2 regions of the Kushneria phosphatilytica genome follow, and region 2 is predicted to be linked to the other one. Evidence: predicted binding sites of a transcription regulator. Region 2 holds the regulator's gene; the other holds the start of a gene.
What was found. The regulator PhoB, encoded in region 2, activates phosphate uptake and scavenging genes when phosphate is short. The targets are predictions, from matches to a motif close to TGTCATANNNNTGTCANA.
Positions count from the first base shown of each region.

Region 1 (15,468 bases), 140 kb from region 2:
CAGATAGTACGGCGGCAGCCAGGCCAGGACACAGGCATAACCGGCCGTACCGAACCCGAAAAACAGGGTCAGCGACCAGGCACGAGGCAGCCGATGCAGCGCTGTATTGTTGCCCCGCCCCTCACGCGGGACCGGCGAAAGCATGGCGCCCCCATGGCGATGCCACTGCCAGAGCGCCAGCGGCCCCAGCAGACTCCATGCCGCCAGCCCCACATGCCAGCTATCCAGCAGGTTGGTCAGAGGGGCTGCCATCATGGACGCCAGCGCCCCGCCACCGAGAATGGCGCCAATGTACAGCCCGGTCGCCGAAGAGACGCGATCAGGCAGGGTCGCCTTGATCAGGGCAGGCATCAGTGCCTGGATCACGGCAATACCGACGCCCCCGGAGAGTGCTGTCAGCGCCAGCCCGAGCAGGCTGTCAGTCCAGAATCGTGCCAGATTCGCCAGGGTGATCAGCCCCAGGGCCAGCATGATCAGCCGGTGGCGATTGAAACGCCGTACCAGGCGCATGCCCTGGAAGCAGGCCAGTCCCATGGCCACGAATGGCAGGGTCGTCAACAGCGATGCCTGACTGTAGCTCATCCCCAGCGAATGCTGGATGCGATCAAGCAAGGGGCCTACCGCAGCAATCGACGGACGCAGATTCAGCCCTACCCACATGATCAGCACATAGAGTGACAGATAACGGGCAGAATGCTGATGGCTGGTCGATACAGCGGTCATGAAGGCGCTCCACGGGCGCAGGGGGTGAACAACAGACGCAGCACACCGCCGCAACTCGGTGGGCAGCGTCACGAAGTGGTCATCGGCGTTACAGGAAACAGACCTCTGCCAGGGCAATGCCAAAGACTGCAGCACCGGCAGCGACGTCGGTATTGCCGTCATGCGCATGAGGCTCCTGTCCCGGAAAATGCTCGGGAGACGATAACAAGGGCCTACAGCATAGCGCGCAGACACAAGTGTGCGAATACAATGAAGCCGGCGCACAAGCCGGCTTCATGCAAGAGAGGCTGACTGCGAACTCAGGCGTGCTCGGCGCGTGCCTTGCGAATGCGCTCATAGGCGTTACCGATCTCCCGGGTACGCTTTTCCGCCATTTCGCGCATGTTCTCCGGCAGTCCCTTGCCGGCCAGCTTGTCGGGGTGGTTCTGGCTCATCAGCCGGCGATAGGCACGCTTGACCTCGGCATCGCTGGCGCTCTGCTCCACACCCAATACCTCATAGGCCTCCTCGAGTGATGGCCCGGAGGTATCAGCGCCTGCCTGACCGGCGCCGCCACGCAGCATGGCTTCGATCTGACGGATCTCCGCCTCGGAGAAGCCCAGCCCGCGCGCCACACGCAGCAGCATGTCATGCTCGGCCTGGTGGAGTTCGCCATCGGCGGCAATCGCCGAGAGCTGCACCTGCAGAAAAACCTGCAACAGACCACGCTGCAGGCCCGCCACCTGGCGCACCCGGGCCAGCTCGGCATCAAGATCGAAATCGGGCTGCTGGCCGCGATTGAACGCGGCCCGGCAGCGCTCACGCTGGGCGTCATTCAGGCCGAGACGATCGAACACGGCCTCGGCGGTGCGGACTTCATGATCGGATACTTCACCATCCACCTGACTCAGGCAGCCCATGACAGCAAAGGTGGCGTCCAGAAACTGCGCCTGTCGGTCGACAATCTTCTCACGCACCAGCCGCTGCAACCGGCGTACCAGCCAGTAGCCCAGCAGCCCGCCAATGATGAGTCCCGGCAGGCGCGCGAACAGATAACCGAGCCCCGCCGTGATGATGATGACAATCAGCATGAAATATCCACTACCCGATGAATGGGCCGACCCTCTCACCCGAGATGGCCGGCAATGCGACGTGGGTTACTGCGTCACTCGAGGCACATGATGCGACATTTCCGTCAGGCGTGCCTGAATGGAAGCTTCAATCCCATCAGCATCCAGCCCGCACTCGGTGAGCAGTTCCTTCGGTGTGCCATGTTCGATGAACCGATCGGGAATACCCAGGTTGAGCACCTCGACCAGCACCCGCTCGGCCGCCAGCAGCTCATTGACACCACTGCCGGCACCCCCCAAGACCGCACTCTCTTCCAGCGTCACCAGCAGCTCATGGCCGGCAGCTGCCTGAAGTATCGCCTCGCGATCGAGCGGTTTGACGAAACGCATGTCGTAGACGGTGGCATCAAGCCGATCGGCCACTTCCATTGCCGGCCCCACCAGGCTGCCAAACGCCAGCAGTGCCACACGCGGTTTGCTGTCGCTCCCGGCTTCGCGTCGCAGCTCGGCACGACCAATCTCCAGCGGTTCGAGCGAGCGATCAATGGCCGCGCCAGGGCCGGTCCCCCGGGGATAGCGCACGGCGGCCGGCCCTGGATGACGGTAGGCCGTGGTCAACATGCGATAGCATTCACGCTCGTCTGAAGGGGCCATGATCACCATCTCCGGCAGACAGCGCAGATAGGAAAGATCAAAGGCACCGTGGTGAGTCGAGCCATCCTCGCCCACCAGGCCGGCGCGATCGATGGCAAAAGTGACATCAAGCCCCTGTACCGCCACATCGTGAACCAGCTGATCGTAACCACGCTGCAGGAAGGTGGAGTAGATCGCCACTACCGGCTTGCCGCCTTCGCACGCCATGCCTGCCGCCAGAGTTACGGCATGCTGCTCGGCAATCGCTACATCGTAATAACGCTCGGGATACTCCTTCGAAAACCGGATCAGGTCGGAGCCTTCGCGCATCGCAGGCGTAATGCCGATCAACCTCGGATCAGCAGCTGCGGTATCGCAGATCCACTCGCCGAAGACATTGCAGTACTTGAGCTTCTTCGGTGCCGGCGGCGCGCTGAACTGCTGCTGCTCCGCACCGGAGGGCGCAGGATCGGCGGGCTTCTCTCTTTCCAGCTTGGTGATGGCATGGTAGCCGATGGGATCGCCTTCGGCCGACTGATAGCCCTTCCCCTTGCGGGTCACGATATGCAGGAACTGTGGGCCCTGACGGTTCTTCAGATCACGCAGGGTACGAATCAGCAGTGGCAGATCATGGCCATCGATGGGACCGACATAATTAAAGCCCATCTCCTCGAACAGGGTCGCCGGACTGAACATGCCCTTGACGTGCCCCTCGGTACGCCGGGCCAGATCGAGGGCACCAGGCAGATGCGACAGGACCCGTTTGCCGCCCTCGCGGGCCGCCACGTAAGGGCCGCTGGTGAGGATGCGCGACAGGTAGGTGGCGATCCCGCCGACATTCTCCGAGATCGACATCTCGTTGTCGTTGAGGACCACCAGCATGTTGGCATCGACATGGCCGGCGTGCGCCAGCGCCTCGAACGCCATGCCGGCAGTCAGCGCCCCGTCACCAAGCACCGCGCAGACCCGACGGTTATCCCCCCGGGCGCGCGCCGCCAGTGCCATGCCCAGCGCTGCCGACAGCGAAGTGCTGGAGTGTCCGACACCAAAGGTGTCGTACTCGGATTCGGCCCGGCGCGGGAATGGCGCCAGGCCCCCGTACTGACGCATGGTGTCCATGGCGTCGCGCCGACCGGTAAGGATCTTGTGCGGATAAGTCTGGTGACCGACATCCCAGACCAGCCGATCATGCGGTGTGTTGTACTGCTGATGCAGCGCCACGGTCAGTTCGACGACCCCGAGACCGGCACCGAAGTGGCCGCCGGTACGCCCCACGCTATACAGCAGATAGGCGCGCAGCTCATCGGCCAGTGTCAGCAACTGGGTCTCGTTGAGACTGCGCAGATCCGAGGGTTCCCGAACGCGATCCAGCAGTGGCGTCAGCGGGCGAGTGGTGGGGATATCATCAAACAGCTTCATATTGGCTCGAAAATCCATCCATGGTCCGCACGATGCCCATGGCATCGGGACACTGCAGTAAATGAACGCCGGTCAGTGATTGCGCTCGACCATGTAGCGGGCCAGATCGATCAACGGTTGTGCATCGAGTCCGGCCAGTGACGAGCAGGCTTCATCAACCAGCGCCTGCGCCTGGCGGTTCGCTTCATCCAGTCCCAGCAGAGCGGGATAGGTCGGCTTGTCGCGCGCGGCATCCGCGCCCTGGGTCTTGCCGGTCACCGCGGCATCGCCGGTGACATCCAGAATGTCGTCCTGAATCTGAAACGCCAGCCCAATGGCTGCCGCATAGCGATCCAGCGCCGCGAGGCGCGGATCGTCATCGGCTGCCGCGGTCAGGCCACCCAGCCGGACGGCGGCCCGAATCAGCGCCCCGGTCTTGTGACGATGCATCGCCATCAGCTGTTCGACATCTGCACGGCGACCCACCGCCGCCAGATCGAGCGCCTGGCCACCCGCCATGCCGGCCCGGCCGGCAGCATGAGCAAGTGTGGCCACCATGGCGCCAGCGCGGGGCGGGTCGCCCGCCGTCAGGACCTCGAAGGCCAGTGATTGCAACGCATCGCCGGCCAGCAGCGCCGTGGCCTCGTCAAATGCCCGATGACAGGTTGGCTGCCCGCGGCGCAGGTCGTCATCATCCATGCTGGGCAGATCGTCATGCACCAGCGAATAGGCATGAATCAGCTCAACCGCTACCGCCGGCGCATCGAGCGCTTCATCATCGGCGCCAAGGGCCCGCCCGGCGGCATAAACCAGCACGGGTCGCAACCGCTTGCCACCGCCCAGCACGCCATAGCGCATGGCCTGCTCAAGCCGCTGTGCCGGACCCGCGGCATCCTCGAACAGCTGCTCCAGGCCGCGCTCGCAGCGTGCCCGGCAGTGCTGCACCAACGCCTCGATGCGCCGCGCCGCAGGGTCCTGCATCGTCCGACTCATGGCGTCGACTCTCCCTCGTACCCTGTCGCGCTGTCAGGCGCCTGTTCAAGCGTGGCGTCACTACGCTCCAGCAATCGGCTGACGCGCAACTCGGCCTGATCAAGACGGGTCTGCGCCTCACGCGTCAGACGGATGCCGCGCTCAAAGGCACCCAGCGAGGCCTCGAGACTCAGTTCGCCACCTTCCAGTTGTTCTACCAGTCGCTCGAGCTCGGCCAGCGTGGCCGCAAAATCCCGATCCCCACCGGAGTGCTCATCGCCTGGGACGGTAGTATGATCCTGCTCCGTCATTGCCTCTCGCCTCCACGTTGCATCAAATGCCGTCACAAGGGCCTGCAACGCTGATGAATGGCGGGCAGTGGGCGGCGCCGACCGCCCTGCTCCCGAACGCCTCAGTATACACGTCACAACCGGCTTTGACGCCGCCATCACATGGATGACAGGGCATGCACGCAGGCGCGGCGCTCGCGGCCCGGTTGTGTTAGGATACGCCCCCCGAATCATCGCGCACCGTATCGGCATGACACGCCTTCACTATCGCGACCTGCCGCTGACAACGGGTGTTGCGAGCACACCGTTACCGAAGACACCGTCGGTCCTGCCGACCCAAGGGTTGATGCACAATGGCTAAAACGTCTCTGGACAAGAGCAAGATCCGGATTCTGCTGCTCGAGGGCATTCACCAGTCCGCCGTGGACAACCTGCACAACGCCGGTTATACCAACATCGAGCGACTGTCGACGTCACTGAACGAAGAGGATCTGATCGAGAAGATCCACGATGTTCATTTCATCGGTATCCGTTCGCGGACGCAATTGAACGAACGCGTCATTGCTGCGGCGGACAAGCTGACCGCCATCGGCTGCTTCTGCATCGGCACCAACCAGGTCGATCTCGATGCAGCACTGGAGCGCGGCATCCCGGTCTTCAATGCCCCCTTCTCCAATACCCGCTCGGTAGCAGAACTGGTGCTCGCCGAAAGCATCATGATGCTGCGAGGTATTCCCGAAAAGAATGCCCGCGCTCATGAGGGCGGCTGGCTGAAATCCGCCAGCAACTCGTTCGAGGCACGCGGCAAGACACTGGGCATCGTGGGCTATGGCAGCATCGGCGCCCAGCTCTCGGTAATGGCAGAATCGGTTGGCCTCAATGTCATTTATTATGACGTGGTGACCAAACTGGGCATGGGTAATGCCCGTCAGGTTGGTAGCCTCGAGGAGCTGCTGGCCCGTGCCGATATTGTCACCCTGCACGTACCGGAAACACCTTCCACCCGGTGGATGATCGGGCGCGAGCAACTGGCACTGATGAAGCAGGGCAGCTATTTCATCAACGCCTCGCGTGGCACCGTGGTCGATATCGAAGCGCTCGCCGAAGTGCTTGATTCCGGCCAGCTGCTGGGCGCCGCTGTCGATGTCTTTCCGGTCGAGCCCAAGGGCAATGGCGAAGAGTTCGTCTCTCCGTTGCGCCGTTTCGACAATGTCATCATTACGCCGCACATCGGTGGTTCCACAGTAGAAGCCCAGGAGAATATCGGCGTCGAAGTCTCCGAAAAACTGGTCACCTTCTCCGATAATGGCACCACCATTACCTCGGTCAACTTCCCCGAGGTGGCCCTGCCCTCCCACCCCGACAAGCACCGCCTGCTGCACATTCACAAGAACGTGCCCGGCGTACTGTCCGAGATCAACCGGGTGCTTGGCAACGAGGGCATCAACATCTCCGCCCAGTACCTGCAGACCAACGAGAAGGTCGGCTATGTCGTCATCGACGTCGACAAGGCCTATGGTCAGCAGGCGCTGCATGCGCTGCGCGAGGTCGAGCATACCCTGCGCACGCGGGTGCTCTACTCGGGTCTCGACCACCACTGATCCCGTAACAGGATCGTCGATCCGACAGCGCCGTCCGGTTCAGGCCGGGCGGCGTTTTTCAATGGACTGCCGCCGCAGCCTTTATCCAGGCACTGGCTGTCCTCTGGCAGGCCTGAATGCCACGTTTGGAGGATCGGCAATCGCTGACTCACGGCCTACCCTGCCCTGAAGCATCCCGAATGTGACATCGGCCGATTCGACCATGACGACATATCGCGATTCACGCTCGTCGCTATCGTGCTTTTGACGACCGATGGCGCCCTGCCAGCGGCATTTGCTGCATATGAGCTCATATAATATCGTCGGCCCCGCTCCCCCCATCATCCAGACGAGGAACCGGAATGAATCCAGAGGCACAGCGCGGCGCCGATCCTGACAAGGGCGCCGAGCTGCCGACGCTGAGTTTTCGACTCGGCGCTCTTGGTGCAGCCATCCCCCTGATCTTTTTTGTCATCTGGGCCATTACGACCAGTATCCTGAAACTTTCCTCGGAAATCGGCCTGGTCATGGGGGCCATTCTGGGCCTGACCCTGGGGCTGTTTTTCTGTAAAAGTCGCTGGGAAGCCTACGCTCAGGGGCTTTTCAGCGGTATGACCCAATCAGTCGGTGTCGTGGCCGTGGTGGCCTGGTTTTATGCCGGCATGTTTGCCCAGGTGCTGCAGGCCGGCGGACTGGTTGACGGTCTGGTCTGGCTGGGCGGCATATCGGGGGCTACCGGTGGCTGGTTCACGGCGCTGACCTTTCTGCTGGCCGCGATATTTTCGACCGCCGTGGGTACCGGTTACGGCACCACGGTCGCCTTCTGCACGCTCATGTATCCGGCGGGTGTGGCACTGAATTGCGATCCCGTCATCCTGTTCGGCGCGATTCTGGCCGGCGCCATTTTCGGGGACAATCTGGCGCCCGTCTCCGATACCACCATCGTTTCCGCGGCCACCCAGGAGGCTGATGTCCCGGGCGTGGTTCGCAGCCGCTTCAAATATTCCATCATGGCCGCCCTGCCCAGCCTGCTGCTGTTCCTGCTGCTGGGTGGCGGGGGTCACAATAATGCTGCCGAAGCCGGCGCATTACAGGATGTCATGCAGTCGGTCGATCCCTCCGGCCTGATCATGCTGATACCGTTTGCACTGGTGCTGGCTCTGGCGCTGACCGGGCAGCATCTGATCACCTCGCTGACCTGGGGCATTCTGGCTGCCTCGGCACTCATCATCCTTCCGGACTTCGGGGCCGCCGACCGGATACTGGCCTTTGATCGCAGTAGTGACAGCATGATCACCGGCGCCCTGGTCCAGGGGGTGTCGGGCTACGTCAACATGGCCATTCTGATCCTGCTGATCGTGGCGGCATCGCACCTGATGAAGCTGGGCGGCACCATGGAAGCCTTGACCCAGCGCCTGATCCAATGGATCAAAACCTCGGTACGCCGGGCAGAACTGGCCAACTGGGCCATCGTGGCGCTACTCAATACGGCCATCACCATCAATACCGCAGCCGAAATCGCTGCTGCCCCCTTCGTTCGGGAACTGGGCAAGCGCTACAACATTCACCGCTACCGGCGTGCCAACATGCTGGATGCCGTGACTTCGGCCCTCGGCTATATCTTCCCCTGGGGCGCACCGGTACTGCTGGGCTGGAGTACGATCCAGACCATGCAGCAACAGTATGACTGGCTGCCGGTGGTTGCGCCGACGTCGGTCTTCCCGTTTGTCTTTCAGGGCTGGTTTTTGCTGTTCATCATGCTGTTTGCCGCTTTGACCAGCTGGGGATTGACGTTCGAGGATCGCCAGGGCAACGAGATGAGCACACGTCCGGTCACCGACTCATAACGCAGCCCCACCCTTGAGCGGGGCTGCGGCCAAAGGCCGGGCCTCGCCATGCAGTGTGCGCACAAGGCCTCCGCCTGCCCCCGCTGCAATGATCATCATGTCTCCCTCCTTTCTGTCCGGACTGGCCGAATTGCCCCGAGCGGGCCAGACTGTTCGGCGAGAGAACCGTTACCGAGAGGAGTTCATGAGTACACAACCCACCGTGGCCGTACTGGGCCTGGGCGCCATGGGCTACGCCTTTGCTGCCAACCTGATCAGTGCCGGCCTGCCCACTCGCGTCTGGAATCGCACCCGCAGCAAGGCGGAGAACCTCGGGCGCAACGGCGCCACCGTCTGCAACAGCCCCCGTGAAGCGGCTGAGAGCGCTGATGTGGTGATCACCATGGTCCCCGACGCGCCTACCACTGAAGAAGTGCTGCTGGGCGATAACGGCGCCCTGGAGGGTCTGAAACAGCAGGGCGTGGTCGCCCAGATGGGCACCATCGGCGTTGAGCCCACCGAACAGCTGATTCGCCGGGTCAAGGATAAGCGCCCGGATGTAGTGTTCATTGATGCCCCCGTGTCGGGCACCAAGGCACCGGCCGAACAGGGCCAGGTGGTGGTGCTGGCCAGCGGTGATCGCGACGCTGCACCCGGCATCGAACCGGTATTCGAAGCCATCAGCAAGGCCGTCAAATGGCAGGGTCAGGCCGGTGCCGGCTCACGCATGAAGCTGGTCGTCAACGCCTGGCTGATCCACATGATGGAAGGCGTGGCCGAAACCGCGCAGCTCGCCGAGCAGCTCGGCTTCTCCATCGATGATTTCTGGAACACCCTGGACGGCGGGCCGCTGGCTGCACCCTACGTGAAGGTCAAGCTGGGCATGATCGACAGCGGCAATTTCGACGCTCAGATGGCGCTGGAGTGGGGCCTCAAGGACGCCCGACTGGCCCTGGAAGCAGCCGGCGATCTCGACATGCCTGCGCTCAGACGCATCAGCGAGACCTGGTCGAAGGCCGTCGATGCCGGCCATGGTGACGCCGATATCTCGATCATCTATCACTACCTGAAAAACCGCGGCTGAGCGCGGCGTTTCAGCCTCCCCCCTGATTGCCCGGCGCCCTTCAGGCGCCGGGTCAGGAATACCTTCAGGTCGGAATGACGCGCCCTGATTGCGGCCATGGCTTCCCGATAGAGTTCATGATCATGCACGGCATAGCAGCCCGAGCATAAACGCGGTGTATACCCATTACGTAAACCGGCCGGCTCGTCGGTTCAGAGATGTGCGAACAGGCCGGAGATCACCGAGCGCAGCCCGATGAACAGGGTGGCAATACCATAGGCCATCATGAAGGCAAGCGCATAGAAGGCACCGGGGCGGGTGCGGCTGAATTGGGCAATCCAGCCTCCGATCTGCTGGAAGCCCTGCCAGCTCGCAATACAGACGGTCAGCATGCCCAGTGCCGCGCCACCAATGATATCGGTAATAAAGTGGTAGCCGAGATAGATGCGAGTGAAGCACAAAAGGGCCGCCAGCAGTACGGCAAATGTCGCCGGCAATCGCGGTAGAGTGCGCCACAGTACCAGCCCCAGCCCGGCGTACACGGCAGCATGATCACTGGGGAACGAACTCCAGCCCTGCAGCGTATCGGCATGTACCGTGTAAGGCAGGGTAAAATCCAGCCCCTCGGTATGAATCGGGCGCGGATGCTGCGGCATGAACATCTGCATCAGCCGCGTCAGCGCTGCCGAGCCGAAAGCCGCCACAATGCCGGTCAATATCCGGGTTCGTTCAGCAAACTCTTCATTATCGAACCAGGCCCAGCACACCAGGGCCAGCAACGGTGCCCCGGAGAAAAAGCTGTAGCCGGAAAGGACGCCAAAAAAGTGATCCACCAGCACGCTACGATGGGCAAACTGGTTGATAAAGAGCATGGCATCACGCTCAACGGGCAACAGCGGCAGTGCGACGGTGACAAAGGTCGTCAGGATCACCAGTGCCAGTGCCACGGAGCCAGTACGTAAATCGCGAGAATCGGCTGGGCGCTTCACCGTATGCTTGATATGGGTGATCGACGACATGGGTCGAACTCTTGTCAGTGGATTTGTGACAAACAGATTAAAGTTTTATTAATTTTCTCATTATGCTCAATCGCTGACCTGTCACATCGGGTAGTATTTTGTTTCCTCGCAGCATATTGAAGTGGCTGGTGTGGTCCCTTTTTCTGTACCAACCTCTCCCCCTGGAGACTGACAGGCCGGCATACCCAAACCACAAAAGACGCCTTGATCAGTGCAGATAGCGAGACGTTGCCTGCCGGTCGTGCCACTTTCTTCCTTCAGCTGATGGGTACTGACACCCTGCCGCAAGACGCAACCGAGTGGGCTGCCTCGTTCGGATGGGTCATCTGATGGCAAGTGCGCGAATCGAAACATCAGCAGGCACGCTGCTGTGCCGGAGGCGATCCGGCGCGGGGGCCGGATCGGCGGGATATCAGCCGTTGACGATCATGCCGCCATTGACGTGAATGGTCTGACCGCTGACATAACTGCTGTCCCGGCTGGCGAGATAGACATAAGCAGGTCCCAGTTCACTGGGCTGGCCGGCGCGGCCCATCGGCGACTGGGCGCCGAAATCCTCGACCATATCAGTATCGAACTGCCCCATGGTGGAAGGAATCAACGGCGTCCAGATCGGTCCCGGGGCGACCTGATTGACCCTGACACCATCCCCCACGGTCATCTGTGACAACGCCCGGGTGAAGCCCGAAATCGCACCCTTGGTCGTGGTATAGGCCAGCAGTTTCGGATGGCCGGCGTAAGCGTTGACCGAGGTGGAATTGATGATGGTACCGCCGCTGCGCCGCAAATGCGGCAGCGCTGCCTTCGCCATGTAGAAGTAGGCGTGGATATTGACATCGAAGGTGGTCAGCCACTCTTCGTCCGAAGTCGCCTCGGGATCATCATGCAGCTCCTGACGCGCTGCATTGTTGACCAGGACATCAAGCCGGTCGAACTGATCGATGGTACGCGCCACCACATCGCGGCAGAATGCCGCCTGGCTCAGATCGCCATCGAGCAGCAGACAGTGCCGGCCTTCCGCCTCGACCCGTCTTTTCGTCTCGCTGGCATCTTCATGCTCATCGAGATAGGGGATCACGACATCCGCCCCCTCACGGGCGAAGTGCAGTGCCACGGCCCGGCCGATGCCGCTATCCCCACCCGTGACGATGGCGACCCGTCCACGCAGCTTGCCACTGCCCTGGTAATCATCGCGGATGAATTCAGCCGGCGGCGTCATTTCACCTTCCACGCCCGGCTGACGATCCTGTTGCTGAGGTGGAATCTGCTCACTCATGACGGGGCCTTCTTGCAGCTTTTCAATTGGATTCTCCCCATCCCGGATCAGCCAGCAGAGCGCCGCAACTGATCAACACGGCGCTCTTTGAAGACCGGGCTCGGGGAGTCGATTGTCCGGCAGTGATCAGTTGATGATGGCGCCGCCATTGATGTGCAGCGAGTGACCACTGATATAGGACGCATCCTTCGAGGCCAGAAAGACATAGGCCGGCCCCAGTTCACTGGGCTGACCCGCTCGTCCCATCGGCATTTTTTCACCCAGGGTTTCCATCAGCGTGGGATCGAAGCGCCCCATGGTGGAAGGCTGAATGGGGGTCCAGATGGGGCCCGGAGCCACTTCGTTGACCCGGATGCCTTCGCCCACCAATGCCTCCGAGAGCGAACGCGTAAAGCCGGTGATCGCCCCCTTGGTCGAGGTATAGGCCATCAGCTTTGCGTTACCCACGAAGGGATTGATCGACGTGGTGTTAATGATGGTGTCACCGGCCTGCAGGTGTGGCCGTACCGCTTTGGTCATGTAGAAATAGCCATGGATGTTGACGTCAAAGATATGCCGCCATTCATCATCCGGGATCTCGGTAATATCCTCGCGCACCACCTGCTGAGCGGCGTTGTTGACCAGAATATTGATCGCCCCGAACGCCTTCAGGGTCTGCTCGACCGACTGCTGGCAAAAGGCACTATCGGTGATATCACCACTGATCAGCAGTGCCTGGCGTCCTTCTGCCTCGACCAGTTGTTTCGTCTCTTCGGCATCAGCGTGCTCGTCCAGATAGACGATGGCCACATCGGCGCCCTCACGGGCGAAATGTACGGCGGCGGTACGTCCGATACCGCTGTCACCGCCGGTAATCAGTGCCTTTTTGCCCTCGAGCTTACCGCTGCCGCGATAATCCGCACGAATGATTTCAGGCTTCGGCGTCATCTCCTGCTCGATGCCGGGCTGCCGTTCCTGGTGCTGCGCCGGAAACTGTTTACTCATATCGTCAATCTCCCTTTCACGAATCGACGGATTCAAACCCGCCGGCATGTCTGCATTCCTTCATCAAGCGTAGTGCAACCCACTTTCGTCTCAAGTCGTATCGCTGCACCGCTTGCGGGTGTAATGATGGCATGTTGATTTCTTTACACTGCCTGTAATCAGCGGCTCCCGGATATTACGTAACTAATTATCATATTTTGTATTGTCGATTAATTGACACTCATTCAGGTTATCTACACGCTCGAAAAGCGTAAAAAACTGCCCCGAGAATCGACCCCTGGCTGAGAAAAAACGGAAAACAAAAAAGGCGCTGTCGAAGAGATCGACAGCGCCGAAAACAGGCCCATCACATTCAGATATCAGGTATTGAGGATGACGCCCCCATTGAGATGGATGGTTTGGCCGGTCATGTAGGAAGACTCTTCACTGGCCAGATAAACGTAAGCCGGCCCCATTTCGGCAGGCTGGCCAGCGCGTTTCATCGGGACCTGCTCACCAAAACCTTCCACTTTTTCCTCATCCAGGGTGGCAGGAATCAGGGGCGTCCACACCGGCCCGGGGGCTACCGCGTTGACCCGGATGCCACGTTCGACCAGCACCTTGGAGATCGAACGCATGAAGCCCTGGATGGCCCCCTTGGTGGCCGTGTAATCGATCAGCGAGTTGTTGCCCTTGAAGGCGTTGACCGACGATGACTCGATGATGGTGTCACCCCTGTTCATGTGTGGCAGCGCCGCCTTCACGGTGTAGAAGTGACTGAAGATATTGGTGCGAAAGGTACGCTCGAGCTGCTCATCGGTGATATCGGTGATGTCATCCCAGTCATGCTGCTCCGCAGCGTTATTGACAAGGATATTGATCGCGCCGAATTCGCTGACGGCTCGTTCGATGAGCTCGCGGCAGAAGGCCGGCTCGGCCACATCGCCCTTGAGCACCACGCAGCGCTGGCCCTCGGCCTCTACCAGCGCCCGAGTGTCCTCGGCATCCTGGTCTTCGGCCAGATAAGCCATGACAATATTGGCGCCTTCACGCGCATAGTGCACGGCAACCGAGCGGCCGATACCGCTGTCACCGCCGGTAATGACTGCCGTCTTGCCGGCCAGCTTGTCGGTACCGCGATAACTCTTCCGGATGTACTCCGGCTCGTCGCCCATTTCATGCTCACGCCCGGGCTGCGCCTGGGGCGGAGAAGCGTGTTGATCGTTCATTTCAAACTCCTTTTGAATGTCTTCCATGTGGGCTGGTCCCCACTCTACTCAGCGTAGAAGAGTACTGCGCCGGTCATCTCACCGGAGATGATGCAGGGCCCGGCTGCGGTTACACTGTCGCCCGATTCGGGTAACGTTCGGCGCTTGCCGCCCGACGTTGCCGACATTTGTCGCCCCGCCTGTCGACCACGAGGCACTGCTCATGAGTCCCCACCTGCTCTCCGTTGATGACCTCTCGCTCGAAGCCGTCGAGCACCTGTTCACCATTGCCCGGCGTATGGAACCCGTTGCGCGCCGTCAGAAGATCACCCGGGTGCTGGAAGGCGCCGTACTCGGCAATCTTTTCTTTGAAGCCAGCACCCGTACCCGCATGAGCTTCCACGCCGCCTTCAGCCGGCTGGGCGGCAGCGTCTGCGATACCACCGGGTTCACCTTCTCCTCGATGGCCAAGGGTGAATCGCTCTACGACACCAGCCGTGTGATGGCCGGTTATGTCGATGCCATTGTGCTGCGCCACCCTGATCAGGGCTCGGTGGCCGAATTTGCCCGCGCCATCAACGTGCCGGTGATCAACGGCGGCGATGGCCCCGGCGAGCACCCCAGTCAGGCATTACTCGATCTCTATACCATTCGTCAGGAATTCGAACGGCTGGGCAAATCACTCTCCGGCGCTCACCTGCTGTTGACTGGCGACCTCAAGTACGGTCGTACGGTGCACTCACTGATGCGCCTGCTGTCCCTGCATCCGCCATTGCGCATTACCCTGGTGGCACCGCCAGGCCTGGAAATGCCTGGTGAACTGGTCGATCTGGTGGCCAGCCGCGGACATCGCATCGAAAGCCGGGAAAGTCTCGAGACACATTTCGAATCGGTCGACGTGGTCTATACCACCCGCATCCAGAAGGAACGCTTCACGCAGGAGTTGCTGGAACGTTTTCAGACCCTCTCGGATGAATTCCGGGTCAATCGGGCCTTTCTGGACCGCTACTGCCCACCCGACACCATCGTCATGCACCCACTGCCACGCGATAGCCGTCCCGGCGCCAATGACCTGGATGTCGATCTCAACGGCGATCCGAGGCTGGCGATCTTCCGTCAGACTGACAACGGTATTCCGGTGCGCATGGCCATCTTTGCCTGGCTGATGGGCGTTGATCATCTGATCGAGCAGTCGATGCGTGATGTCAGCTGGCGAGTGCCGAGCCAGCTGAGTCCGGATGATGCCTCCTTCGACGCCCTGTCCTGACCCTGTCAGAGTCAAGAGGCAACAGCCGGGAACACACGAGTCGGCAGGCGCTACCGGCGCCTGCAGGAACAGCAGGAAAGGGACATCCGGGAGAGGGCTCGGGTATCCGCCCGGCAGGGCGGGGCGCCCGCGCGCTTCAGTTGTGCTCGAGGTGGGAGAGGTATTGGCTCAGGATCAGTTCGGCTGCAATGCCATCGACAC
Region 1 is NZ_CP043420.1:58,105-73,572, reverse strand. It holds gene FY550_RS00350 (MFS transporter) at 1-723, opposite strand, end outside; gene djlA (co-chaperone DjlA) at 1,023-1,793, opposite strand; gene dxs (1-deoxy-D-xylulose-5-phosphate synthase) at 1,860-3,824, opposite strand; gene ispA ((2E,6E)-farnesyl diphosphate synthase) at 3,897-4,796, opposite strand; gene FY550_RS00330 (exodeoxyribonuclease VII small subunit) at 4,793-5,086, opposite strand; gene serA (phosphoglycerate dehydrogenase) at 5,419-6,666, shown strand; gene FY550_RS00320 (Na+/H+ antiporter NhaC family protein) at 7,008-8,492, shown strand; gene FY550_RS00315 (NAD(P)-dependent oxidoreductase) at 8,581-9,555, shown strand; gene FY550_RS00310 (phosphatase PAP2 family protein) at 9,747-10,553, opposite strand; gene FY550_RS00305 (SDR family oxidoreductase) at 10,966-11,829, opposite strand; gene FY550_RS00300 (SDR family oxidoreductase) at 11,956-12,813, opposite strand; gene FY550_RS00295 (SDR family oxidoreductase) at 13,173-14,021, opposite strand; gene FY550_RS00290 (aspartate carbamoyltransferase) at 14,224-15,267, shown strand; gene ruvX (Holliday junction resolvase RuvX) at 15,404-15,468, opposite strand, start outside.
Region 1: the regulator PhoB is predicted to act here: its motif matches at 10,578-10,595, upstream of FY550_RS00310 (phosphatase PAP2 family protein).

Region 2 (15,468 bases):
AACCGACAGTTCATGTTTCGATCAGCAGGTAGACTCCATGGCACGCGTTACCGTAGAAGATTGTCTCGATCACGTTGATAACCGCTTCCAGCTGGTCATGGTCGCCACCCGGCGGGCTCGTCAGCTTGCGCGCGGCTCGCGCAATTCCGAGCTGGCCTGGGAGAACGACAAGCCAACCGTCATGGCACTGCGCGAAATCGCTGCCGGCCACGTCGATGCCAGCGTGCTCGACGAACCCGTCGAGGCCATGCCGACCCAGCAGCAGCGCTCCGCCCAGAGCCCGGAATCCGACGTCGAGGCCTGATCACCTGATCGAGGCAGCCGCCCGCCATGTTCACCATTGATGATCTTGCCGATCGCCTCGACGGTTATCTCAGCGCCGAGGAGATCGCGCAGGTCAAACGCGCTTTCTATTACGCCGAACAGGCCCACGATGGCCAGCGTCGCCGCTCCGGTGAACCCTATGTGACCCATCCGCTGGCGGTCGCCAATATCCTTGCCAACATGCACATGGATCATCAGAGCCTGATGGCCGCCATGCTGCATGATGTGATCGAGGATACCGGCATCACCAAGGAGGCGCTGGCCCAGCAGTTCGGCGAAGAAGTCGCGGAACTGGTCGATGGCGTTTCGAAGCTGACCCAGATCACCTTCGAGGACAAGGCGGTCGCACAGGCGGAGAACTTCCAGAAGATGGTGATGGCGATGTCGCGCGATATTCGCGTCATCATCGTCAAGCTCGCCGACCGATTGCACAACATGCGCACGCTCGGTGCGCTCCGGCCGGACAAGAAGCGCCGTATTGCCCGCGAGACGCTGGAGATCTACGCCCGCATCGCCAGCCGACTGGGTATCAACACCATCCGCGTCGAGCTTGAAGATCTCTCCTTTCAGGCGATCCATCCGATGCGCGCCGAGCGCATTCAGCGTGCTGTCACTCGTGCTCGCGGTCATCGCCGCTCGATGGTGCGCCACATTCAGAGCACCCTGCAAAAGTGTCTGGATGACGATGAACTGCCGGGCACCGTGATCGGCCGGCAGAAGCACCTGCTGTCGATCTATCGCAAGATGCGCGACAAGCAGAAGTCATTCAATGAGCTGATGGATGTGTTCGGCTTTCGCATCATCACCGATCGGGTCGACACCTGTTACCGCATCCTGGGAGCGGTACACAATCTCTACAAGCCGGTTCCCGGACGCTTCAAGGACTACATCGCGATTCCCAAGGCGAACGGTTATCAGAGCCTGCATACGACCCTGTTCGGCAGTAACGGTATCCCCATTGAAGTGCAGATTCGCACCCGCGAGATGGAAGCGATGGCCAACAATGGTGTTGCGGCGCACTGGCTTTACAAGGCCGGCCAGACCGATCGACCGATTGCCATGGGTAGCCACGCCCGAGCCCGCGAATGGGTGCGCGGGCTGCTCGAAATGCAGCGCCACGCCGGTAACTCGCTGGAATTCATCGAACACGTCAAGAACGATCTGTTCCCCGACGATACCTATGTCTTCACGCCTCGCGGCGACATCATGGAGCTGCCGCGCGGCGCCACCGCCGTGGATTTTGCCTACGCCGTCCATACCGATATCGGCAACAGCTGCATCGCCTGTCGCATCGATCGTCATCTGGCGCCGCTGTCGACCCCCTTGCAGAGCGGTCAAACGGTAGAGATCATCACCGCACCGGGCGCCCGGCCGAATCTGGCCTGGCTCTCTTTCGTGGTGACCGCCAAGGCACGCTCGGCAGTACGTCACTTCCTCAAGAATCAGCAGCGCAGTGACTCCATCATGCTTGGCCGGCGATTGCTCAATCAGTCACTGGCACAGTTCGATACCCGGCTCGATGAGCTGCCGCCGCGGCGTATCGATGGTGCGCTGGATACCTTCGGACTGGAAACGCTCGACGATCTGCTCGACAGTATCGGTCTGGGCACGCGTACCGTTCAGAGCGTGGTGCATCGACTGGTTTGCGACGAGCACGCCGGCGAAGGCAGTGCCGTCAAGGGCACGGGGCCGATCGCCATCAGCGGGGCGCGCAATATGGTGATCGACTTCGCCCGCTGCTGTTATCCGCTGCCGGGCGATCGCATCGTCGGTCATCTCAGCGCCGGTCGCGGTATGGTCGTACACCGCCATGACTGCACCAATCTCGGCGAGTGTCAGCAGGACCCCGAAAAATGCCTGCCCATTCAGTGGTCAGAGCATGTCGAGGGTGATTTCCCGGTGGGATTGCGGCTGGAGATCGAGACCCGCCGAGGGCTGATCGCCGAGCTGGCCAGTCTGATTACCGATGCCGAAGCCAACATTGAACGCATCGGTATCGAGGAGCGCGACGAACGTCTATCGCTCGTCAACCTGACCCTGACGGTACGCAACCGCAATCATCTGGCGACCATTATTCGTCGTCTGCGCAATCTCAGTCATGTCAGCCGGGTCGCCCGCGTTCAGCAATGAGCCGGCTACCCGCTTCATTCATCGCGCAAGTCGCCCGGCTCCGGCACTGCCGGGTTTCGTTCTTCAGGAGAACTTCATGAGCAATCGAGCTGCCATCCATACCGATCGTGCGCCGGCCGCCATCGGCCCGTATTCGCAGGCCATCAAGGCCGGCAATACCATCTATCTGTCAGGCCAGATCCCGCTCGATCCGACCAACATGGAGCTGGTGGGCGGCGATATCGAACTGCAGGCCCGTCAGGTATTCGACAATATGGCGGCGGTCTGTCGCGAGGCCGGCGGGTCGCTCTCCGATGTGGTCAAGCTCAACCTCTATCTCACCGATCTCGACAACTTCTCCAAGGTCAACCAGATCATGGAGGAGTACTTCGACGAGCCGTATCCAGCCCGTGCCGCCGTCGGCGTCAAGGCGCTGCCCCGCGGCAGTCAGGTTGAAGCGGAAGGGATCATGCTGCTGGGCGACTGAGCCACTCGCGCTGCGCCGGATCATTACGATCCGGCGCTATCGACTTCAGACCGGCTCGGCGGGCATAAAGCCGCCCTGGCGCAGGATATCCTCATAGCCCTCGCGGAAGGTGGGATAGCGGAAGTCATATCCCGTCTCGATCAGGCGACGACTGTCACAGCGCTTGCTGGCGCGACGTCGCAGCGGTGACTGGATTTCATTGGAAGGTTCCACCTTCAGACGCCGTGCCAGCCACATCATCACCTCATGCAACGGCGCCGATTCACGATCGCTGGCCAGATAGACCGCTTCCGGCGATTTGCCTTCAAACACTCGCCGGATCAGGAAGTCCAGCACCCCGGCGCAGTCGTCGCGATGAATGCGGTTGGAGTACATGACCGGTGTCGCAGGTGCAATCCGGCCCTCACGCACCTGACCGATCAATCGTTCACGACCCGGGCCATAGATGCCGGAAAAGCGTACCGTGGTTCCGGGAAGCGGGCTGCGCTCCAGACGCTGCTCGGCTTCGATCAGCCGTTGTCCCGAAAAGCTGGCGGGCTCCAGCGGACTCTCTTCATCAACCGTCTCACCCTGTTGCTGACCGTAGACGGAAGTCGAGGAGACGAAAAAGACATGCTGCGGTGGGTGGCGACGCGCTTCAAAGTGATCCAGAGTGGCGGTCAGACCGTCGACATAGGCCGTCTGATAGGCCTTTTCTTCGAACCGATCGGCACTGATGGCATATACTATGATGTCGGCGTCGGGTAGCGTATTCAGCGCATCCGGCGCATTGACGTCGAGGGCCACGCCTTCGATGCCGGTCTCGGCCAGGGTCGCAATGCTGTTGCGACGGACACCAATCACGCGATGGCCCTGTGCAACCAGCAGCCGGCCCAGTGCGGTGCCCACGTCGCCACAACCCAATATGAGGATGGTCCTGTTCACTTTCATCCAGCTCCTTGCCAGCAGGATCATGACAACGCACGATTCCGGAAGATGATAACCTTTCCCTGTCTCAAGTGACGCCTCGGGTCCAGGTCATGACTTTAACAGAACTCCGCTACATCGTAACCTTGGCTCAGGAGCGCCATTTCGGCCGCGCCGCCGAGCGTTGCTTTGTCTCCCAGCCGACCCTCTCCGTAGCGGTCAAGAAGCTCGAGGACGAACTGGGCGTAGCGCTGTTCGAGCGCAGCAAATCTACCGTCCAGGTCACCCCGTTGGGTGAACGCATCGTGGCGCAGGCCGGCCGTGTGCTGGAACAGGCCAACACAATTCGCGAGCTCGCCAGCGAAGGCAAGGACCAGCTCTCCAGCCCATTGCGCATTGGCGCCATCTATACCATCGGGCCCTATCTGTTCCCGCATCTGATTCCTGCGCTCGCCGAGCAGGCCCCACAGATGCCGCTCTACATCGAAGAGAGCCTGACCGGCGAGCTGCGTCGGCGACTGCGTTCGGGCGAGCTGGACGTGATCGTCGTGGCGCTGCCGTTCAACGAGCCCGATGTGCTGACGCGATCGCTCTATGAGGAGCCCTTCAAGGTACTGTTACCCGCCGGTCACCAGTGGCTGTCGCATACCGAGATCGACAAGGAGTGGCTGCTCGAAGAGCGGTTGCTGTTGCTCGGTGAAGGGCACTGTTTCCGCGATCAGATCCTTGAAGCCTGTCCGGCGATCAATTCGCAGCTCAGCCATCCCGATAACCCTCTGGTTGCAGAGGGCGGTTCGCTGGAAACCATTCGTCACATGGTGGCGTCAGGGCTGGGCATCACGATACTGCCGCAATCGGCGATGGGTACCGATCACTACGGTAACGGGCTGCTGGAGAGCCGACCCTTCCGTGACCCGGCGCCCAGCCGCACGGTGGCGATCGCATGGCGTGCCAGCTTCCCTCGTCCCAAGGCGATCGATGCCCTGATCCGGGCCATCAATCAGTGTCAGATGTCGAACATGCAGGCCGCATGAGTGCCACCCAGTCCGTCACTGCGCTGACCGGCGTCGGTGACAGCATGGCCGAACGTCTGGCACGGCTGGGTATCACCACCCCGGAAGACCTGCTCTTTCATCTGCCGCTACGCTATCAGGATCGCACCCGGGTCACGCCGATCGGCGAAACCCGGGCTGGCGCCGAAGCCGTGATCGAAGGTGAAATCACCGCTGCCAACGTGGTGCAGGGGCGCCGCCGCAGTCTGCTGGTGCGATTGAAGGATGCCACCGGCATCGTGTCATTGCGCTTTTTCCACTTCTCTCCTGCTCAGCAGCAACAGCTGGTACCGGGCGTCCGGGTACGGCTGTTCGGCGAGGCACGTGCCGGCAGCACCGGCCTGGAGTTCTATCATCCGGAGTATCGGCTGCTGGGGCGTCAGAGCACGGCGGAAACTGCCAGCGAGGAGAGCCTGACACCGATCTATCCCACCACCGAAGGGCTCACCCAGCCCCGCTTGCGCGGTCTGATCGATCAGGCACTCAAACGACTCGATGAACATCCCGAGCGTCTCACCGAGCTGATCCCCGAGGCGCTGCGCGCCCGTTTTCGGCTGCCGGGTCTCGCGGAATCACTGCGTTATCTGCACCATCCCCCCCCTGATGCACCGCTGGAAAAGCTGGCCGAAGGGGGCCATCCCACGCAACGCCGTCTGGCGCTGGAAGAGCTGCTGGCACATCAGCTGAGCCTGCGCCAGATCCGCCAGCGTATTCAGCACGATCATGCGCCGGCACTGCCTCGCGATGGGGCATTGGCCGCCCGCTTTCTGACCGCACTGCCCTTCTCGCTGACCAGCGCTCAGCGTCGTGTGCTCGGCGAAATCGGCCTGGACATGGCGCGTCAGGCGCCGATGCTGCGGCTGGTACAGGGGGATGTCGGCTCGGGCAAGACGGTAGTCGCCGCCATGGCCATGCTGGCAGCGGTCAGTGGCGGTTGTCAGGCTGCTCTGATGGCCCCCACGGAATTGCTCGCCGAGCAGCACTATCGCACTCTGAAGAGCTGGTTCGAACCGCTGGGACTGGAAGTCGCCTGGCTGGCCGGTCGCCTCAAGGGGCGCGCCCGACTCGATGCCAAGGCCGCCATCGCCGAGGGCCATGCGCAGATCGTGGTCGGCACCCATGCGCTCTTCCAGGCAGATGTCCACTTTCATCGGCTGGGGCTGGCGGTGATCGACGAGCAGCACCGCTTCGGCGTGCATCAGCGCCTGGCGCTGCGCCAGAAGGGCGAGCAGAGCGTCGGCGAGGCAGGTGGCCTGACGCCGCACCAGCTGATCATGACCGCCACACCGATCCCCCGCACCCTGGCGATGAGCGCCTACGCTGATCTCGATGTCTCGATCATTGACGAGTTGCCGCCCGGTCGTACCCCGGTGAAGACGGTCGCGATCAGTGATGAGCGCCGCCCCGAAGTCATCGAGCGCATCCGCGAAGCGTGTCGTGACGGTCGCCAGGCCTACTGGGTCTGTACCCTGATCGAGGAGTCCGAGGCGCTGACCTGTCAGGCCGCCGAGGCCACCCATGAAGCACTGGTCGAGGCGCTCGAGGGCTTCAGTGTCGGGCTGGTCCACGGGCGCATGAAGACGGCCGAAAAGACCGCCACGATGAACGCCTTCAAGGAAGGCGAACTCGATCTGCTGGTCGCCACCACAGTGATCGAAGTGGGTGTCGATGTCCCCAACGCCAGCCTGATGATCATCGAGAATCCCGAGCGGCTCGGGCTGGCCCAGCTGCACCAGCTGCGTGGCCGGGTCGGGCGCGGCTCAACCGAAAGCTTCTGTGTGCTGCTCTATCATCCCCCGCTTTCCGAGCACTCCCGCGAGCGATTGGGCGTGCTGCGCGAATCCAACGACGGCTTTCGCATCGCCGAGAAGGATCTCGCCCTGCGCGGCCCCGGCGAAGTGCTGGGCACCCGTCAGACCGGGCTGGTAGGCATGCATATTGCCGATCTCACCCGTGATCGTGATCTGCTCGAGCCGGTGCGCGAACTGGCCGATGCCCTGCTCGAGCAGGCGCCCGATGCGGTCGAACCGCTGATCCGGCGCTGGCTGGGTGAGGATGCCAATCGCTATGGGCAGGTCTGACCGTTAACGTCCTCGCCAGCCCCGATCTCTTCACGCAACCATGCCGCCAGTCGCTCTCCGGCCTGACGCGGCGCATGGGCCGGCAGTAGCAGGCAGAGCCGGGCAGAGGTTTCGACGAACCCCCAGGGGGCTACCAAACGGCGTTGGGCGAGATCGTCAGCAATCAGCAACTTCGGCGCGACCGCCACGCCCAGCCCGGCCAGCGCCGCCTCCAGCAGATAGTAAAGATGCTCGAATCCCTGACCGCGCCGCCGGGCCTCATCCAGTTGTACCGGATCGATTCCTGTATGCCGGGCCCACGCGCGCCAGGCCTGCGGGCGTGAGGCGGTATCCAGCACCGTGTAACGATAGAGCGCTTCCAGCGGTTGATCGATCAGCGTATCGGCAATGTCCGGCACCGCGACAGCGCCGATCGTTTCGGGTGCCAGCTCGATCACCGTCATGTCAGCCGGCCAGGGCGGCTCCAGAAAGGCCAGCATGGCACTGATATCGTGCCGCCGTGGATCGGGGTCGCCCTCGCTGGCAAACACATGCAGGCGCAGTTCGGATAGCTCGCGGTGCAAGCGCTCCAGCCGTGGAATCAACCAGCGCGCCAGCAGACTGCCCGGACAGGCCAGGGTGAAGGGCGCTCCTTCGAGTTCACGAACCAGCGACTGGCAACTCTCACGCAACCCCGCAAAGGCCTGACTGACCCCGTTGTGCAGCCTGTCACCCTTGGGGGTCAGCACCAGGCCACGTCCCGAGCGGTCAAACAGGACGGTGTCGAAATGTGCTTCCAGCGCACGGATCTGACGACTAACAGCCCCATGGGTAACACTCAGCTCTTCGGCAGCAGCGGTAACACTGCCAAGCCGTGCGGCGGCCTCGAAGGCTTTAAGCGCATTGAGTGACGGCAGTGAACGGCTTGCGGTCATGTGAGTTTTCCTCAACCTTTGGCGCCATTTTATCGATTTTTTTTACCGCCGGTCTGCCGCTAGCGTAGGCTACATGGCCGTTTATCCATTCGCCGTCATGACGACCCGGAGTGCGCGATGTCTTCCGCTACCCAACACTTTTCACAGGGCCCCGATGCCGATGGCTTTTTTGGAGATTTCGGCGGACGCTTCGTCGCCGAAACCCTGATGCCGCTGATTCTTGAACTCGAGGAAGCCTGGGAGTGGTCACGTACCGATGAGGCCTTTCGCCGCGAGCTCGAAGGCTATCAGCGTGACTACATCGGTCGCGCCACGCCGCTGTATTACGCCGAACGCCTGACCGAGCACCTGGGCGGGGCGAAGATCTACTTCAAGCGCGAGGACCTGAACCACACCGGCGCGCACAAGATCAACAATTGCATCGGTCAGATCCTGCTGGCCCGCAAGATGGGCAAGAAACGCATCATTGCCGAGACCGGTGCCGGCATGCACGGCGTGGCCACCGCCACGGTCGCGGCGCGCTTTGGCATGGAATGCGTGATCTACATGGGCGCCACTGACATCGAGCGCCAGCAGCCCAACGTCTTTCGCATGAAGCTTCTGGGCGCCGAGGTCATCCCGGTCGAATCCGGCACCGGCACGCTCAAGGATGCCATGAACGAGGCACTGCGCGACTGGGTGACCAATGTCGACTCCACCTTCTACCTGATCGGCACGGTCGCCGGCCCGCACCCTTATCCGGCCATGGTACGGGATTTCCAGTCCGTGATCGGGCGTGAAACCCGCGCGCAGATTCTGGAAAAGGAAGGCCGCCTGCCGGATACGCTGATGGCCTGCATCGGCGGTGGTTCCAATGCCATGGGGCTCTTTCACCCGATGCTCGATGACGAAAGCGTCCACATGATCGGCGTGGAAGCGGCCGGTCACGGCATCGAGACCGGTGAACACGCCGCGAGCCTCAACGGCGGCGAGCCGGGCGTACTGCACGGCAATCGCACCTTCCTGCTACAAAGCGATGATGGCCAGATCACCGACGCCCATTCGGTCTCGGCGGGTCTGGATTATCCGGGCATCGGCCCCGAGCACGCCTGGCTGCACACGCAAAAGCGGGTCGAATATGTCTCGATCACCGATCACGAAGCAATCCAGGCCTTCAAGCTGTGCTGTGAACTGGAAGGCATCATTCCGGCGCTGGAGTCGGCGCATTCAGTGGCTCATTTGAGAAAGATCGCTCCCGACCTGCCCCGGGATCATTTGATCGTGCTCAACATGAGCGGACGCGGCGACAAGGATATGGCCAGCGTGGCCAACTGGCTCGAGCAGCACGGCGACACTGACAAACTGCCGAACACGACGGTAGAGGCCGCCGAGCCCGGACGGATAGATGACATGCAGCCGCCACATGATGTCGCGAAGAAAACCGGGGAGACCGAATAATGACCACACGCATCAGCCGGCGCTTCGCAGCACTGAAAGAAGAGAACCGCGCGGCTCTGGTGACGTTCACCATTGCCGGTGACCCTGACTTCGAAGCCTCGCTGGAAACGCTCAAGGGACTGCCTGCTGCCGGTGCCGATATCATCGAACTGGGCATGCCATTCACCGATCCGATGGCCGATGGCCCGGCGATTCAGAAGGCAGCGCAACGCGCCCTGCGCGCCGGGCAGACCCAGCGCAAGACACTGGAGATGGTGCGCGAGTTTCGCCGCAATGATCAGGACACGCCCATCGTGCTGATGGGGTATTACAACCCCATCTACCGCTACGGTGTCGGGGCCTTTTTAAAGGATGCAGTTGATGCCGGTATCGATGGACTGATCGTGGTCGATCTGCCTCCCGAGCATGACGGCGAGCTCTGCCTGCCAGCGATGAATGCAGGACTTGATTTCATTCGACTGACCACACCTACCACCGACGACAAACGCCTGCCGCGAGTGCTGGAAAACACCTCCGGCTTTATCTATTACGTCTCGGTCGCCGGCGTGACCGGGGCCCAGGCACCCACGCCTGAAAGCGTCGAGCAGTCGATTACGCGCATTCGCGCTCATACCGATCTGCCCATTGCCGTAGGCTTTGGTATCCGCAGTGCCGAGCAGGCAGCCGCTATTGGTCGCTTCGCCGATGCCGTGGTGGTCGGCTCGGCGCTGGTCCAGTGTATCGAAACGGCAGACAGCCCGCAGGCAGGAACGCAGGCCGTACATACGCTTGTCAGAACACTGGCCTCGGCACTGCCGCCACAGCGCTGAGTAGCCGGTGAGCGACGTCCGAAGCGTGTAAAGGAAGGAGAGCGCCGGCTACGCAGTGCAGCCGGCGAAGCGTTTCGATCAGTTGATCGAATCCTTGAGCGCCTTGCCGGGCTTGAAGGCAACGGTACGGCTGGCAGGGATTTCCAGCGTCTGACCGGTTTGCGGATTCTTGCCGGTACGTGCCGCACGCTCGCGTACGGTAAATGAACCGAAGCCGATCAGCGTGACATCTTCACCGCGAGCCACGCTGGAGCTGATCTCTTCGAGAATGGCGTTCAGGACCTGACCGGCCTTGTCCTTGGAAAGATCTGCCTGAGCCGCAATGGCGGCAGCAAGTTCTGGTTTGCGCATAGCGCCTCCTGGGTTGGGCAATTCAGGCGTGAATGACACCTGGCTTGTTGTTTTCCATCATGACCGCAAGGCTCATGACAGCTGTCCGACAGGAGTCGGGCAGGGTATCCTTCACAATCGAACAGCGTTCGACGACGCATAGCCTAGCAATGTCCTCGTATCGAGCGCCAGCATCACCTTGCGTTGCCTCGTCGAACGGATGACGATGACAGGCCGTATCGCAGGCCGAAACCACTTGTCTTCGCTCTTATCGGCAGAATCGAGCCTTACATGATCCCATCATCACAAGACATGCCCGCCAGCCCCCTGGTGCTGCGCCAGTGGCGCCCACTGGCAGTGGCAGCGGTGCAGCTCTCGCCTCACTGGCAGCGCTGGCTGGGCGCCAGGGGGTCATTGACCGCTCGACTGGCAGACCGGGTCAAAGGGCCGATCACGGTAAAAATCCATGCCGAGCACGCGGCTCCCCCGACACTTGATGAGGCGAGAAGACTCGCCTTGCCACAGCGCCGGCTGGCCTGGATTCGTGAAGTGACCCTCGAATATGCCGATGTTCCATTGATTGCCGCGCGCAGTGTCGTACCACTTGGAGAACTCCCCCGCGAAGTGCGTCTGCTGGGTCGCAAGGCGCTGGGACACTGGTTGTTCAGCCATCCTGATGTCACACGCTCCGCCATCGAACTGACGGATCATTCCTTGCAGATCGCCGGACACCAGGGCATCTGGACCCGACGCTCGGTCTTCCGGCATCCCCGTTGTCGATTACTGGTCCAGGAGAGTTTTCTGCCCGCGCTGGCCGATCTCATGCATGACGATTCGGCCGAAATCAGTGAATCCCGGCAGGAATCGCAACGTCATCCACGTCCGCCCGCCCCGATCATGGAGAACGCATGACCGCTCGTACTGCGCTGCAACGTATTCCCGATTTTTTGCGCCTGACACGGCTGGATCGCCCGATCGGCACCTGGCTTCTGATGTGGCCGACCCTTGCAGCGCTCTGGCTGGCGGCCGATGGCCTGCCTCAGCGTACCAATCTGATCATCTTCGTGGCTGGCGTATACGCGATGCGTGCTGCCGGCTGCGTGATCAACGACTACGCCGATCGCAACTTTGACGGTCATGTCAGACGCACCCGCGAGCGTCCGCTGGCGACCGGGCGCATCAGCGAACGCGAGGCACTGACACTGTTTGCTGCACTGATCGCTCTCTCCTTCGTGCTGGTCTGCTTCACCAATCTCTTTACCATTGCCCTGTCACTGGGCGGTGCGGCCCTGGCAGCCACCTATCCGTTCATGAAGCGCTATACCCACTTTCCCCAGGTCGTGCTGGGCGCTGCCTTCGGCTGGGGCATCCCGATGGCCTTCGGGGCCGAACAGCAGACGGTGCCCGCCATCGCCTGGTGGCTGTTTGCCGCCGGACTGGTATGGACTCAGGTCTACGATACCCAATACGCCATGGTGGACCGCGATGACGACCTGAAAATCGGCATCAAATCGACCGCCATCATCTTCGGCCGCTTCGATCTGATGATTCTGGGCGCGCTGCAAACCCTGATGCTGGTACTGCTGGCCGTGGTCGGCGGTCTGGCCGGGCTTAACGGCTTCTACTGGCTGGCACTGGTGGCCATCGCCGCAATCTTTGGCTATCAGCAATGGCTGACCCGGGGACGCACCCGAGAGGGCTGCTTTGCGGCCTTTCTCAACAATCACTGGGTGGGTGTGGTGCTGTTCGCCGGGGTGGTACTGGCGACCTGGCCGACGCCCTGAGGACACCTGCGCTGGACAGCACACCGGCTGTCACAATACTGTCATCGCTCACCGGTTAAATCGTCACCGAGTTGTCACGTTCGTTTGCCGGAGTATGACGCATGTCCCGAACCGTGCTGATCGTCGATGATGAGGCCTCGATTCGCGAAATGATCGCCGTTGCCCTCGAAATGGCAGATTTCCGCATTATCGAGGCCGAGAATGCCCAGCAGGCACACGCCCGGGTGGTGGATGAACATCCCGATCTGATCCTGCTCGACTGGATGCTGCCGGGCACCAGTGGCATCGAGCTGGCCCGCCGGCTCAAACGCGATGAAACCACCCGCGAAGTCCCCATCATCCTGCTCACTGCTCGTAGTGAAGAGGACAACAAGATTCAGGGGCTGGAGAGTGGTGCCGACGATTACATCACCAAACCCTTTTCACCGCGTGAACTCGTCGCCCGGCTCAAGGCCGTCCTGCGGCGTACGACACCACGTGGCGTGGAAGAAACGGTCGAGATCAACGGGCTGGCGCTGGACCCTGCCAGTCACCGGGTCAGTATCAATGGCCAGTCACTTGAGATCGGTCCGACCGAATATCGGCTTTTGCAATTCTTCATGACCCATCAGGAACGTGCCTATACGCGCGCCCAGCTGCTCGATCAGGTGTGGGGCGGTAATGTCTATGTCGAGGAGCGAACGGTTGATGTTCATATCCGTCGACTGCGCAAGGCACTGGGCGATGATCATCAGCAGCTGGTGCAGACGGTGCGAGGCACGGGCTATCGTTTCTCGACTCGTTGAGGGTTTCATCCATCGTTTGATAGCGACGGACACGCGTGCATTACTGGATCAATGAACTCTGGCGACTCGCCTATCTGGTACTCGGTTTCGGCCTGCTGGGCTGGCTGATCGGCTACCCTGGCTGGGGGATCGCGCTGGGACTGGCGGTTCACATGGCCTTTACCCTGCGCCATCTCAGAAAGCTCTATGTCTGGCTGGAAGCGCCGGTCGAACAGTCACCGCCGGCCGGTGAAGGGGTCTGGGGCGATCTGTTTGACCGCCTCTACCGCTATCAGAAGGGCCAGCGCCATATGCAGGGGCGGCTGCGTTCGGTCATCAATCGGGTGCAGGAGTCCAGCGAGGCGATGCGCGAAGGCGTGATCATGCTCGACTCCAGCGGCAATCTGGACTGGTGGAACAGTGCCGCCCAGCGACTGCTCGAGCTTGAACCCCATCATGACCGGGGCCAGCATCTCACCAACTATCTGCGTGATCCCCACTTCATCGAATACTTCCGTGGCAACGACTATCGCGAGCCGTTAACCCTGGCCTCTCCGATCCGCGACAACATGATGCTGGAAGTTCAGATCACCCTGTTCGGCGATAACGAGCGTCTGATCGTGATCCGCGATATCACCCGCCTGCATCGGCTGGAAATGATGCGACGCGATTTTGTCGCCAATGTTTCGCATGAGCTGCGCACGCCCCTGACCGTGCTGGCCGGCTATCTCGAAACCTGGCTTGATCATCGCGACAACCTGCCCGAGCGGCTGGTGCGGGGTCTCACCCAGATGGAGGCCCAGACCGATCGCATGCAGCGCCTGGTCAGCGATCTGCTGACGCTGGCTCGACTGGAGACCGCCGATCGTCATGACAGCGACCGGCCCATCTCGATCGCCGCACTCTGTCACCAGGCCGTCATCGATGGAGAGGCTCTGGCCGGAGGTAGCCACCATTTTCATACCGACATCGAAGATGATCGCTGGTTCTATGGCGATGAGCAGGAGCTGGCCAGCGCACTGTCCAATCTGGTTTATAACGCCGTGCGCTATACGCCCGAGGGCAGCACCATCACGCTACGCTATCAACCCTGGGAAGGCGGTGATGGTGCCCTGTCGGTGATCGATGATGGCGATGGCATAGAACCCCAGCATCTCGATCGTCTGACCGAACGCTTCTATCGCATCGACAAGAGCCGTTCGCTGGCCAGTGGCGGCACCGGTCTGGGGCTGGCTATCGTCAAACACGTGCTGTTTCGACACGACGCTCGGCTCGAGATCGAAAGCACCCCGGGCGATGGTGCCGAATTCCGCTGCATACTACCGGCAGCCCGTCTGAGCCCGGCCACCACCGGCACCGCCCTGTCCGAGCCCTCCAACGCCCGGCTTCGGGACTGAAACGGCAATCCCTTACGATTATCCACAACCGGTTGAGGATCAACCGGCTGTGGATAATTCATGCTTCCAGAAGCGCCATCGCAGTCGCCCGCCCCTGATAGCGTTCAATCAGCGCAAACAGCCTCGCAGCAGTATCGGTATCGATCACTCCCCGGGCTTCGGTAGGACGAAAATGCAACTGAAAGGCCCGGATCACCGGCTGCAGGGCTTGAGCATCATGACTGTCCGGCACGGCATAGCCCCAGGCGGCCAGGGCCCGATGCATCAACGCGCCATCAGGCTGATGCTGTTGAAACCGCTCACGCCAGCGCATCACGGCTGAAGGCCTCGGCCAGGCACCGATACCTGCTTCATGCAATCGTCGCCAGGGAAAGAACGGCCCGGGATCGACCTTGCGTCCTGGTGCGACATCACCATGGGCCAGCACATGAGCCGGATCGATGTGGTAACGCCTGACAATATCCTGTGCCAGCCGAATGACCAGCTCGATCTGATCTTCCGAAAACGGTGACCAGACGCGTCCTGCCGGCGTCTCGTGATAGCCCTCGTTGACGATTTCGATACCGATCGAGGTGTCATTGAGATGGTGGCGATCGCCCCACTGGCTCACCCCGGCATGCCAGGCACGCTGCTTCTCATCGAGCAACTGCAGCACCACCGGCTGCCCTGCCCAGCGAGCCGGATGATCGAGCACCAGATAGTGAACGCTGACATCGGAACCCGTCAGCGCCCTGAGCGCCGATGCATCATTGCCATCGGTATAATGCACAATCAGAAAGCGTACCCGCTCGTTAAAGGCTTGCGCCCTGATCGAATGATCGACGGCAAATGATCCCCGCTGTTCGAGCCTGCGGCCCAGGCGGGTCGTATATTGATGAGCCGGTACCGTATCGACCAGTACCGGGGGCGACATCTCGTCCATCGCTACCCCAACCGATGGACCACTGCCGGATGAAACAGACTGGCTCGTACAACCCGATAGCCACAATACTGCGCCAGCAACGAGCAGTACCCCTGCTCGCTGCCTCTCAACGAATCCGGTCACGCGCCGCTGCCTCGTTCCCCTCAGGCAAC
Region 2 is NZ_CP043420.1:3,540,927-3,556,394, forward strand. It holds gene rpoZ (DNA-directed RNA polymerase subunit omega) at 38-304, shown strand; gene spoT (bifunctional GTP diphosphokinase/guanosine-3',5'-bis pyrophosphate 3'-pyrophosphohydrolase) at 331-2,454, shown strand; gene FY550_RS16445 (RidA family protein) at 2,531-2,920, shown strand; gene FY550_RS16450 (SDR family oxidoreductase) at 2,966-3,844, opposite strand; gene FY550_RS16455 (hydrogen peroxide-inducible genes activator) at 3,940-4,860, shown strand; gene recG (ATP-dependent DNA helicase RecG) at 4,857-6,959, shown strand; gene FY550_RS16465 (LysR family transcriptional regulator) at 6,944-7,873, opposite strand; gene trpB (tryptophan synthase subunit beta) at 7,991-9,310, shown strand; gene trpA (tryptophan synthase subunit alpha) at 9,310-10,119, shown strand; gene FY550_RS16480 (HU family DNA-binding protein) at 10,198-10,470, opposite strand; gene FY550_RS16485 (chorismate--pyruvate lyase family protein) at 10,762-11,361, shown strand; gene ubiA (4-hydroxybenzoate octaprenyltransferase) at 11,358-12,233, shown strand; gene phoB (phosphate regulon transcriptional regulator PhoB) at 12,335-13,018, shown strand; gene phoR (phosphate regulon sensor histidine kinase PhoR) at 13,054-14,394, shown strand; gene FY550_RS16505 (N-acetylmuramoyl-L-alanine amidase) at 14,453-15,316, opposite strand; gene cysZ (sulfate transporter CysZ) at 15,423-15,468, opposite strand, start outside.